Regions from separate parts of the Lysinibacillus sp. BS3 genome, predicted to be linked through region 4. Evidence: riboswitches for the same ligand, from Rfam matches in the RefSeq annotation. Region 4 holds a riboswitch; each other region holds the start of a gene.
What was found. Region 4 has a riboswitch for S-adenosylmethionine ahead of AAJG31_RS11170 (MetQ/NlpA family ABC transporter substrate-binding protein). Riboswitches for the same ligand answer to the same signal wherever they lie in the genome.
Positions count from the first base shown of each region.

Region 1: linked by a shared signal. The riboswitch ahead of AAJG31_RS05500 (YezD family protein) and the one ahead of AAJG31_RS11170 (MetQ/NlpA family ABC transporter substrate-binding protein) in region 4 are both predicted to bind S-adenosylmethionine.
Region 2: linked by a shared signal. The riboswitch ahead of AAJG31_RS15020 (cyclase family protein) and the one ahead of AAJG31_RS11170 (MetQ/NlpA family ABC transporter substrate-binding protein) in region 4 are both predicted to bind S-adenosylmethionine.
Region 3: linked by a shared signal. The riboswitch ahead of AAJG31_RS11565 (O-acetylhomoserine aminocarboxypropyltransferase/cysteine synthase family protein) and the one ahead of AAJG31_RS11170 (MetQ/NlpA family ABC transporter substrate-binding protein) in region 4 are both predicted to bind S-adenosylmethionine.

Region 1 covers NZ_CP154860.1:1,036,859-1,039,981, reverse strand. Annotated here, with positions in the region: gene AAJG31_RS05510 (TetR/AcrR family transcriptional regulator) at 1-514, shown strand, start outside; gene AAJG31_RS05505 (heparan-alpha-glucosaminide N-acetyltransferase domain-containing protein) at 498-1,592, shown strand; SAM riboswitch class I at 1,763-1,858, shown strand; gene AAJG31_RS05500 (YezD family protein) at 1,929-2,084, shown strand; gene AAJG31_RS05495 (flavin reductase family protein) at 2,175-2,660, opposite strand; gene AAJG31_RS05490 (VOC family protein) at 2,810-3,123, shown strand, end outside.
Region 2 covers NZ_CP154860.1:3,052,245-3,055,367, reverse strand. Annotated here, with positions in the region: gene AAJG31_RS15030 (AraC family transcriptional regulator) at 1-1,219, shown strand, start outside; gene AAJG31_RS15025 (hypothetical protein) at 1,340-1,738, shown strand; SAM riboswitch class I at 1,820-1,925, shown strand; gene AAJG31_RS15020 (cyclase family protein) at 2,015-2,752, shown strand; gene AAJG31_RS15015 (DedA family protein) at 2,783-3,123, opposite strand, start outside.
Region 3 covers NZ_CP154860.1:2,340,222-2,343,344, forward strand. Annotated here, with positions in the region: gene AAJG31_RS11560 (hypothetical protein) at 1-187, opposite strand, end outside; gene AAJG31_RS11565 (O-acetylhomoserine aminocarboxypropyltransferase/cysteine synthase family protein) at 518-1,819, opposite strand; SAM riboswitch class I at 1,936-2,049, opposite strand; gene AAJG31_RS11570 (glycerol-3-phosphate acyltransferase) at 2,205-2,837, shown strand; gene AAJG31_RS11575 (DASS family sodium-coupled anion symporter) at 3,033-3,123, shown strand, end outside.
Region 4 covers NZ_CP154860.1:2,238,766-2,241,888, reverse strand. Annotated here, with positions in the region: gene AAJG31_RS11175 (ATP-binding cassette domain-containing protein) at 1-693, opposite strand, end outside; gene AAJG31_RS11170 (MetQ/NlpA family ABC transporter substrate-binding protein) at 801-1,631, opposite strand; SAM riboswitch class I at 1,720-1,824, opposite strand; gene AAJG31_RS11165 (DNA-binding protein) at 1,947-2,450, shown strand; gene AAJG31_RS11160 (pyridoxal phosphate-dependent aminotransferase) at 2,493-3,123, opposite strand, start outside.

The DNA of each region.
Region 1 (3,123 bases), 1.2 Mb from region 4:
AATGATTGCTACAGAGGTCGGTATTTCAAAACCAGCCATTTACTATTATTTTCAATCAAAAGATCAATTAATCGCTTTCATATTTGATGAATTGTATAAAGAAATTCAACATGATGTTGCTGTGGATTATAAAGAGCTTTCTTCTGCTAATTTTAAGGAGGAATTACTTAAGCTAGGCTATAAATCTATTGAGGCACAGGACAAGGACCCTTATTTTAATAAAATATTTAATCAATATGTACTATTAGCGGCCCGCGATGAAAACTATAAAAGACAATTAGTAGAGCTAGAAACCAGTTTTTTAACGAGCTTTGTTGCTATCCTACGATATGGCGTACAGCTAGGCGTGCTAGAGGATACTCCACATATAGAAGCGAAGGCACAGATGCTAGCCCTCGTCTATGATAATATCGGTAATTTCATGTTAACAGGCAACCAATTGAACTATAGGGCTATTTGGAAGGAGGCAGTGAATAGCGTTATCCAAGGGGGCAAAAATGACAAAAAGAAATGATGATCGGCGCATTGAAGGTCTTGATTTTGCAAGAGCTCTCGCCATGCTTGGCATGTTCATTGTCAATTTTGGCGTCATAACAGATTCTACAACGAATGGTTCAACATGGTTAATTGCCTTCCAACATCTTTTCGAGGGACGTGCTTCGGCCGTATTTGTCATGCTAGCAGGAATAGGGACAGCCTTAATGACTCGTCAGGCTAGAGAGAGTAAGGACCCAATCCTTCTTCGTCAAAATCGACTTACTTTGTGGAAGAGGGCGCTTTTGTTATTTACGATAGGGATAATATTATATGCAATCGGCTGGACAGGAGATATCTTACATTATTATGGCGTGTATATGTTTGTTGCTGCTTGGTTGATTGCCCAATCCAAGAAAATGATGATCTTCATAATTGGTGCCATCCTTATCCTTTCACAATGGCTTCAAATTCAATTTAGTTACCTTGCTGGTTGGCATCCAACATATGTGCTACTAGAGTATCTTGATTTTTGGACACCAGCAGGATTTATAAGAAATTTGATGTTTAATGGCTATCATCCACTATTCCCCTGGATTTGCTTCTTTCTGATAGGTATGGTAGTGGGCACATTAGATTTAACAAATCATACATTAAGAAAAAACTTACTGGTGATAGGTTTATTGTTAGTCATCATGACTGAGACTTGTTCAACGTTATTCATTAAGATGACAACCATTCATTTATTAGATGTAGAGAGTGCATTGTATTTATTTGATACAGGACCGATTCCACCGAATATGATGTATGTCCTATCTAATTCGGCTTCGGCTATTGTTATCATTGTTGGCTCCATCTATCTTGTAGAGACATGTAAAAATAAGGTTATTCAATCTTTCATATTAACAGGACAAATGTCTTTAACGCATTATGTTGGCCATGTTGTTATAGGCATTGGAATACTAATTATTTGCCAAAAGCTGGAGAACCAAACACTTGCTTTTTCCATGCTGTATGCCTGCTGTTATTTTTTAGGATGTGTCGTTGTTTCTGTATGGTGGAGGACTAAACATCATCGAGGCCCACTTGAATTCATGATGAGGAAATGGAGCTTGTAATAAATTAATGGATTGCCATCTATTTCTCACTGACTAGGCATAAAATACTTTAGGTTTAGGGAGTCTTTTAATCTAAACGACATATTGCATAGTATTCAACTAGGTTTTCTAATATTTTGTATTGACATTCCTATAGCAGAATTATAGAATTATTTTCAAGAAACGCAGTACTCTTATCAAGAGAGGTGGAGGGACTTGGCCCAATGAAGCCTCGGCAACCGAACAACAGGTGCCAAATCCAACAGATGGTGTCTGAGAGATAGGAGGGGCTATCAATCAGTTTGATGCGTTGGCCTCTTTATGAACAATAAGGATAAAAAAGAAGGGGTGTATCGTATGGCTCAGTCAGTAAAAGTAGATGATAAGAAACTAGAGGCAATTGCGAAGGCGATTCAAAATCTTGAATTTGGTGAAGTGCATATTACGATTCAAGATGGTGTGATTGTGCAAATTAATAGGCTTGAAAAGCAGAGATTTCCGCAGAAAAAATAACAATGATTTCAGTAGAACTTATGTCAAACGGCCACCTATAAGCATGAAGGATTTCCTGTGCTTACAAGTGGCCCTTTTTTTGTGTAAAGACTAGCTATAAAAGCTTTTTGGTATGGGACCGATATGACGGCGATGATAAAGCAAAGGCTCTTTTTGAGCATTTGTAATGTCTACGACCTGCCCAATAAAAATGGTATGGTCGCCAGCATCGATTTGCTGAAATGTTTTACATTGTAAATTAGCTGCTGTATCATGTAAAATCGGTAGTCCTAAAGAGGAAGTTGACCATTTTGCTTGTGCAAAGCGATCAGGGATTTTACTGGCAAATAGTGTACATAAATGCTCTTGATCACTCGCTAAAATATTGACCGCAAAATTTGGCGCAGTCGTGAAATAAGGATGGAGCTGAGATTTTTTATCGAGTGACCACAAAATAAGGAGCGGGTCGATTGAAACAGATGCAAAGGAATTGACGGTTAAGCCAATCGGTTTTGTGTCATGACATGTCGTGACAACTGTTACGCCTGTAGGATAATTACCTAATGCCAATTTAAAAGCAGCTACTAAATCTGTCATTCAAATCACCTCTTTATGAAATTAGTGAACGGAGTTTGTAGGTAAACGAAACTTTTTTTCATATCCTACTAGTAACTCCTTTTCTTGAGTAAATTTTAAACTAATCAAACATACAGGTAAAGGTAATGGGGAAAGAAAGGGGAATGGCCATGACTTTATATTTTGATCATTTGGTTCATCAAGTGGAATCACCAGAAAATATAAAGGTTTTCTTCAATAAACGAAATGTCCATACAGTGAATGGTGGGCAGCACACGATGTGGGGGACTTATAATACGTTAAGCTACTTTGGCTTAAGCTATATTGAACAAATTGCTATCTATGATCGTGATTTATTTGAGCAAGCGGCACAATACCCATATTCCCTACATTATACGTTTAAACGTGATCAAGAGCGCCAGGGATTTTCTCGAATTGCTCTGCGCACAAAAAATATTGAGGAAGAGGGTCGACGCTTGCGAGC
Region 2 (3,123 bases), 810 kb from region 4:
TCAAAACCGGTTAGCGGAGGATGAACACACGATTTTTGAACAGCATGTGCACTTTCAAGAGCTGATGTTATTACTCTTACATCAAACCATACCCAAGCAGATGAAAAAAAATGATCGCCAATCTGTTGAGCAGTCCGTTAACCATTTACAAAAACATTTTGAAAAAGAGTGGACGGTTGAGCAGCTAGCACAGCTAGCTGACGTACCAAGATGGAATTATACGCGCATTTTTAAAGATATTACGGGACAAATTCCTCTTCACTATTTAACTAAACTTCGTATTGAAAAAGCTAAGCATTTATTAATGACAACAAATGATCGAGTATTTGAAATTAGCCAGTCTGTCGGATTTAATAATGAGTATTATTTTAATCGTCGCTTTAAGGAACATGTCGGCATCTCTCCAGGACAATATCGAAGAAATCAAAGCAGCCATATACGTGTATTTGCACCATTCTTAGAAGATTTCTTTGTTGCGCTTGGGATTACGCCAATTGCTCAATTCAGTCATTCAAAATGGGGGAAACAAGACTATTTAGGTCTACAGAAAGTGCCAGATATCGATGTACAAAATAGAGAAATGGATCGACTCTTTTACTATAAGCCAACTTTAATTATGTTAGATTCTGGTGTAGAGCGTTGGGAATCCTTTCAGCACTTAGATGAAGTAGCCCCCGTCTGCCATCTTTCACACCCTGGAGAGAATTGGCAATCTACTTTATTTAAAATTGCAGATCTAACAGGAAAAACCTCCTTGATGCAAGACGTAATCCTACAATATGAAGATAAAGTACAACAAGCAAAAGGAATTCTTAGCAAATCTGTTTATGGGCAAAGTGTAGCATTTCTCCGTATTTCAGCCATTGGCATTACTCTATATGCGGGTCCTAAATGTGGCTATACGGGCCCCATTTTATATCGTGACTTAGGTTTAATGCCACATTCACTAGTATGGAGTATTCCGCACAATCAACGTAAAGCACAACTGAAATTTGCTCAATTGTTGCAATTAGATGCTGATCATTTATTTATTACCTTTGATAAACAACATTCCATTTATGAAAATGAGGAACGTGCTATTTTAAAAACTCCTACTTGGAAAAACCTAGCTGCCGTTAAAAGCAACTGTGTCTATGAAGTAGACTTTTTAACATGGATGAATTATGGCATTTTATCACATAGTAAAAAAATTGATGATGTCTTAAATGTACTTGGCTAAAAGGAAGCTTACTTTAGCTTCCTTTTTAAATGATTAGGACAAACATTGCACTGCTAATAACACCGAAAGCCGTTTTGCTACATAAGATAGGATATCAGTTATAGGATAGGAGGAATGACCTTGTATTACAATCCTTATCCGTATTTTGTGCATCCCTATCATTATCCAACATCGCCTATCGCTAATCATTTTGCCACTAGACCCTTTTCGCAACATCTAGCAATGCCGACCAATAATCCTTTTCCACCTGTCGATACACACAAATTAAAAGCTTCAGCATCACGGATAAAGGCAATGATGCAGCAAGCCCAATTACTTACGGATAAAATAGATAGCTCCCAACAATTCGCACATGATTTAATGAATGCTGCTCAACTTTCAAATAAAACAGAGGTTGAAAAATTAATCACATCAACAGGCATTACGATGAAATTTGAAACAAACTATACACCAGACAGTTTTAGAATACGTCTTATTGATAATGATTGTTGTGGAGTCACCTTAAATTTGAATTGGTGAAAATTCCTAGTGAACTTGTAAACTATAAAAAACTATGCTAAAGTGTTTGTATTGTTATTTCTGAAAATTCTTATATTACTTTTCTTATCAAGAGAGACGGAGGGATTGGCCCGATGAAGTCTCAGCAACCAGCTAACAGTATGGTGCTAATTCCAATTGGCAAAATGATCAGCCTTGAAGATGAGAAGAAGAACTACCGTTGTTGCAGCAGGAGTCCTCTTCTATTAGGGGACTCCTTTTTATTTACAACTATTTTTACAGAAAGCAGGGAAATCGATGTCTAATGAACTTTTACAAGCATTGCAATTATTAAAATCGAAACAGTGGGTTGACTTAACACATACATTCGGCCCTAATTCACCACATTTTTTTATGTTTGAGGACGCTAAATTTGAAACGTTATTTTCTCATAAGGACGGTTTCTTCGCTCAACAATTCACGTTCCCTGGTCAATATGGCACACATATCGACCCACCCATTCATTTTGTGCGAGATACTCGCTACTTAGAAGAATTAGAACTAAAAGAGCTTGTTCTTCCCCTTGTTGTTATTGATAAATCACAAGAGGCTGCGAGCAACCATGATTTTTCATTAAGTGTTGAAGATATTCTTGATTTTGAGGACAAGCATGGAGAAATTGAAGCAGGAACATTTGTAGCATTACGCACAGATTGGAGTAAGCGCTGGCCAGATAAAGAGGCTTTCAGTAATAAGGATGCAGATGGACATAACCATATCCCTGGCTGGGGTTTAGAAGCTTTACAGTTTTTACTAAAAGAACGCAAGGTAAGCGCAATTGGTCATGAAACTTTCGATACGGACTCTGCTGCTGATTTTCGTAAAAATGGCAAGCTAGATGGCGAATATTTTGTACTTGACCAAGACACCTATCAAATTGAGCTAATGACGAATTTGGACAAGCTACCTGCGAAAGGCGCTATCATCTTCAATATCGTACCTAAGCCAGAAAAAGCATCTGGCTTCCCTGTGCGCTCATTTGCTATTTTGCCATAACATAAAAGTCGGTATAGCGTATACCGACTTTTATGTTTGTCCATTTCTTTTTTTGAATAGAAAGTAAACAATGAGCATCCCTACAATAAATAAAAGGATAAGATAGATACTATAATGAGTCAGATAGTATCCAACAAATCGCCATTTCTCTCCAAGCATCTTTCCTAATGATATAAATGTGAACGTCCAGATAAATGCCCCTGTATAGGCAAAAAGCGCAAACTTTCTATAAGGATAATTATTAATAGCCGCAATATACGCTGTCAAATGACGTACCCCGGGGATAAAATAGCCAATTAATAATAGGGTAGGTCCTATTTTTGTAAACATCTTTTTCGTAAAGTCAATTTTTTGCTCTGTAATATGAATTT
Region 3 (3,123 bases), 100 kb from region 4:
TTACAGTAAAGTCCTTTTCAGTAAAAACATGTTCTTGAAATGCTGTATGACCAAATACTTCCTGCCATTTTCTTTCGACTGATGTAAGAAGGTGTTGAATGGATTTATTGTTGACAAATACATGCCCTTCATTTAGCTCATATATTAGATAGGATACAATGTTTTGCGCACTATAGATGTTACCCATTTTAAACACTCCTTTATCATCAGTTTTTGGGAAGAGTAGTCACTGGCTAGGCAACTACTCTTCTATATATTCAAAAGTGGGGGAGCACTTATGAAACATTTACCTTTTAAAAAAAATTTTCGTACTGTTAACTTATTTCCTAGTATATAACATGGATTTAACAAAGTCAATAATACATATAAAATTACTTGGTATTATTTTTTATAAGGTTCTGATAATTAACGGATGCAGTAATAGATTGATGTAGCAACGTTTAACGCATTACCAAATGAGGCTAATCGAATGAGAAAATACGTTAACGTCACAACATCTTACCATTTTCTTTAAACTTTAAGCTTCTACTGTTTGTTCAGTTGTTGTAGCCTGTGTAATGGCTTGATCTAAATCAGCAATAATATCCTCTACTGCCTCTAAACCGATGGATAAGCGAATGAGCGACTCGGTTACACCAGCTTGAACTAATTCGTCTGCTGATAGTTGCTGATGAGTAGTGGAAGCTGGATGAATAATTAATGACTTTGCATCACCTACATTTGCTACATGTGAAAATAATTTCACGCTATCAATAAGCTTTCGCCCAGCTTCTCGTCCACCCTTTATGCCAAATGTAAGCACTGAACCGAAGCCATTTCTTAAATATTTTTTTGCTAACTCATGTGTCGGAAAATCTTCTAGGCCATTATAATTTACATACTCCACAGATGGGTGGTTTTGTAAATACTCAGCCACTGCCAATGCATTTTCATTGTGTTTAGGGATACGCAGATGAAGCGTTTCTAACCCTTGCAATAAATTAAAAGCAGCATCAGCACTTAATGTTGGACCAAAATCACGTAATAATTGTACACGTAGCTTTGTAGCAAAGGCAGCAGAAGCTGTATCAATTCCATAACGTAGACCATGGTAAGAGGCATCTGGTTCAGTAAAACCAGGGAATCGACCGCTAGTCCAATCAAACTTACCAGCGTCTACAACAACGCCCCCTAAAGTTGTACCATGACCTCCTATCCATTTAGTTGCTGAATGAACTACAACATCTGCGCCGTATTCAATAGGTGTAGAACCGTAAGGAGAAGCGAACGTGCTGTCAATAATTAATGGTAGACCATTATCATGTGCAATTTTAGCTACTGCTTCAATATCTAAAACCTTTAAACTTGGATTACCATAAACCTCTGCAAAGACAGCTTTTGTTTTATCAGTAATCGCTGCTTTGAAATTCTCTGGGTTTGTTTCATCTACAAAAATTGTTTTAATACCATAGTTTGGTAATGTGTTAGCAAATAAATTATACGTACCACCATATAAAGAACTAGCTGCTACTATCTCATCACCAGCTCCCGCTAGATTTAAAATGGAAAATGCGATAGCTGCTGCACCAGATGAAAGTGCTACTGCTGCTGTTCCACCTTCCAATAAAGCCACACGTTTTTCAAACACATCAACTGTTGGATTGGTAATTCGTGTGTAAATGTTCCCTGCTTCCTCTAAGGCAAAAAGACGTTGCGCATGAGCAGTGTCTTTAAATACGAAAGCAGTTGAGCGATAGACTGGAACTGTGCGAGAACCCGTCACTGGGTCTGGCTCTTGACCACCATGCAACAGCAATGTTTCTGGTTTAAAATTTGTCATTGTGTACCTCCAAATGGTTATTTTTTTACGATGGTACCGGAGATGAGGAGGATTTTTCTGTAGAAAACAAAAACCCTCTTCAGCTAAGAAGAGGGTTGCGGTTGCAAGTTTTCCTCCCCTTATCTGCCAGATCCAAGTAAGAATCTGTAGGAATTAGCACCTTAGTAAGCTCATTGCTTACTGGTTGCCGGGCATCATAGGGCCTATCCCTCCGCCGCTCTTGATAAGAGTATGAGATTCAATTTCCATCGTTGTTACACAGTATAAACATAGAGTTTTTTTCTGTCAACAAGTAAATTTTATTTTTTCCGAAACTTCTGTCTGCTCTTATACGTAATATGAACGCATACACTATTTTAGAAAAAATTTTGAGAGGAGTATTTTTATGGTAAAGGCCGTGATCATTTTTCTTATGATTGGCTATTTAATAGGCTGTATTCACGGCTCTAAAGTGGCTCAATTTTTATCGGGGGTTGATTTAAAAAAGGCTGGCCACGGTAATGCTGGTGCCTCTAATGCTACTCTTTCCCTTGGCTGGAAGTATGGCGTTTTAGTAGCCCTCATCGATATAGGCAAAGGCGTTGTCGCTATTATAGGTGCGCATTTTTATCTAGCGGACGCTATTCATTTAACAGAAGAACAAATTTGGCTGCTTACTTATATTATGGCTGCTGGGGTTATTTTAGGTCATAATTTCCCCTTCTACATGGGCTTCAACGGCGGGAAAGGAACGGCCTCCATCATTGGTATTTTACTTGCTGTTGATTGGAAGATTGGTTTATTTGCACTTATTTTATTTGTTATTTTATCCTTTGCAACAAATTATTTAATTGTAGGTGTTCTAGAATTTTATCTCGTGTTTTGTACAGCAACTTATTTATGGATTCCTGGCATTGGCCCAACCATTATAGCTCTTCTTCTTTTTGGCATAGCCATCATCCTGCACCTCGAAAATATTAAACGATTAGTCAATGGAACAGAGCCTAAAGTAACTTCTGCCTTTAAGAAAAAGAAATAATATTTAATGGATATTTTTGTATTTTTTGTGACCGTATTTTTTCTCTTTATCTACTCATATTGCTGTAAAAAACACCATTTTCACATAGATTTTTTTCTACAATAAAATAGACATATTCTTATCTCAATAAAACATTATACAGGCCGATGTTATGGATAATAATCGTCATTTTTATCGTAGAAAGGATGAGAAAATATGTCTTCACCAAAGCAAGCAGCTACAAAACTTAATTTAAAGCCACTATGGATTGGCTTGGCATTCGCGTTACTAATCATTATTACCTTCT
Region 4 (3,123 bases):
TTTCGCAAAAAGTTCAATCGCTGTGCCAAATTCCACAACTTTCCCTGATTCTAGAACAGAAACCTCATCGCAAATTTTTTGAATTACATTCATTTCATGTGTGATGAGCAGAATCGTAATGCCTAATTCACGATTAATTTTTAACAACAATTCAAGAATGGCTTCCGTTGTCTCAGGATCAAGTGCACTTGTTGCTTCGTCACTAAGTAAAATCTCTGGTTCCTGTGCTAAGGCACGTGCAATAGCCACACGCTGTTTTTGACCACCTGAAAGTTGATTTGGGTAACTATCTAGTTTATCTGTTAAACCGACAATTTCAGCATACTTAGCTACTCGGTTTTTTACTTCCGCCTCTTTATAGCCTAGTAGCTTTAAGGGAACTGCAATATTATTGTAAACTGTTGCTGTTTTTAAGAGATTAAAGTGCTGGAAGATCATCCCGATTTTTTGGCGTGTTTGACGTAATTCGTGAAGAGAAAGGGTCGTAATGTCTACATTGTCTATCACTACTTTTCCTGCTGTAGGACGTTCTAGTAGATTAACGCAACGAATGAGTGTACTTTTACCAGCACCACTATAGCCGATTACACCATGAATTTGTCCCTTTTTTACGTGAAGGTTGATGCCATCCACAGCTTTTATGATGCCTTTTTTCGATTTAAATTCTTTTGAGATATTTTGTAATTGAATCATGCGATTGTTTGCTCCTTTCTCAACCTTCTAAAAAGCAAGAATCTGCTCGTCTTCCCATTGGGGAATTTCAGCAGATTCTTTGGCTTTATAGAAGCTTTCTGAACATATTACCAGCTAGGGATTACAGAACCTTTGAATTCCTCTTCGATGAATTGACGCACTTCGTCAGATTGGTAAGCCTCAACGAACTTTTTAATTGTTGGATCATTTTCATTTTCAGCACGTACAACAATATAGTTCACGTATGGAGAATCAGTAGATTCCAATAAAATAGAGTCATCTTTAGGGTTAATGCCAGCTTCTAGTGCAAAGTTTGTATTAATAGCTGCTACATCTACTTCACTAAGTTGTTTAGGAATTTGAGCTGCCTCTAATTCAATGAATTTTAAATTCTTTTTGTTTTCTTCTACATCACGGATCGAGGCTGTTAAGTCTGCACCCTCTTTTAACTTAATATAGCCAGCTTCCTGTAAAACAAAGAGGGCACGTGCTCCATTCGTTGGGTCATTTGGTAAGCCAAACGTTGCACCGTCAGGAATGTCATCAAAGGATTTATATTTTTCTGAGTAGATACCCATTGGATTTAAAATCGTCTTGCCCACTGGTACTAAATCTGTATCATGGTCTTTATTAAATGTATCTAGGAAAGGCTCGTGTTGATAGCTGTTCGCATCAAGATCACCTTCAGCTAAGGATGTATTAGGTAAAACATAGTCAGAAAATGATTTTAGTTCTACTTCTAGCCCATTTTCTTTTGCTACTTTAGCGGCTACTTCTGCAATTTGTTCGTGTGGACCAGAAGTGACGCCTACAACGATTTTCTTTTCATCAATTCCTTCAGCTTGGCTTTTACTATCTTCTTTAGAGCCACAGCCTGCTAAAGCTGCTACTAATGTTAAACTTGCTAAACCTACTAAAAATTTATTTTTCTTTTTCATGAAAATACCTCCAAGATTGTTTTTATCGGTTTTTTGAAAATAAAAAAACTCTCTTACAAATTAAGAGAGGCTCATGAAAAGATGTCCTCTCTTATCTATCAAACGAAGATCGTTTGCAGGATTTAGCACCTTCCTATAAAAAGGAGGTTGCCGAGCTTCATAGGGCCAGTCCCTCAGCTACTCTTGATAAGAGATTTATAATATTTTTTTGTAATTCCGATAGAACTAATATAATTTATAGGGTATAGTAAGTCAATAAATAATTTTTAAATTTTTTATATAATTATAATATTTCGACGCAAAAGAGGGATAACAATGTCTGTAAGAGTTAATTATGGTATAGGTTCATTTGGTAAGGTTATTAGTGCTCGTTTTCTAACGGGAACAGATATCATTGAAGGGATTGAAGCGCTTTGCAAAGAGAATAGCATAGAGTCAGCAACAATTGTAAGCTGTATTGGCAGCTTTCAAAAAAGCAGCTTTGTTTATTTAGTGCCAGATGCAACAGCTCAAATTCAAGTTCGTTTTAGTGATGTGATTGAAAAAGAGGGACCATTAGAATTTATTCAAGGTTCAGGTGTGGTGTGTAAGCGAGATGGTGGATATGAGACACATTTCCATGGTTCTATGAGCGATCAATGGGGTGTTGTATCAGGTGGGCATTTAATAAAAGGGGGCAACCCTGTTATTACTGCTGACATCGTGTTGGCAGAGGTACAAGGGATTCAACATATTCGAAAATGGGATGATGAAACAGGTCATGTTCAATTTTATCCATTAGAAAATGGTTTAGGGCAACCAAGGAAAATTGAAAAATAGTAATAATCCTGTAGCTAGGGATAGCTACAGGATACGGCGTCATTATCTTTTAAACAATTGTAATTGCTCGATTCTATGGATTGCTTCACGTAAGCGCTCCTCACTAACCAGCAATCCTACGCGTACATAGCCTTCACCATATTGACCGAAGCCATTACCTGCTGCTACAGCGATATCAGCTTTTTCGAGCAAAAGATCAGCAAACTGTTCACTTGTATAGCCTAGTGGTACAGGGAGCCATGCGAAGAAGGAGCCACTTGGAGCCGTAACATGCCAGCCAATTCTTCGAGCTTCTTCAATGAGTACATTGCGGCGACGCTCATAAGTAGCTCGTAGTTCATCCGCACATTGCTGGGAAGCCGTCAGTGCTACTGCTGCGGCTTGTTGAATGGCAGGGAATTGACTACAAAACAGATGATCCTGAATTAGATTAATAGCAGCAATAATCTCGGCATTCCCTACAGCGAAGCCTATACGCCAGCCAGCCATATTATAGGTTTTCGATAATGTATACATTTCAACTCCTACTTCTTTTGCACCCTTTGCTTGAAGGAAGCTAACTGGTTTATTACCGTCAAATCCTATTGCCCCATAAGCAAAATCATGTGATACGATAATATTGTGCTCCTTCGCAAAGCGAACGGTCTCTTCAAAAAACGCAAGTGATGCTGTA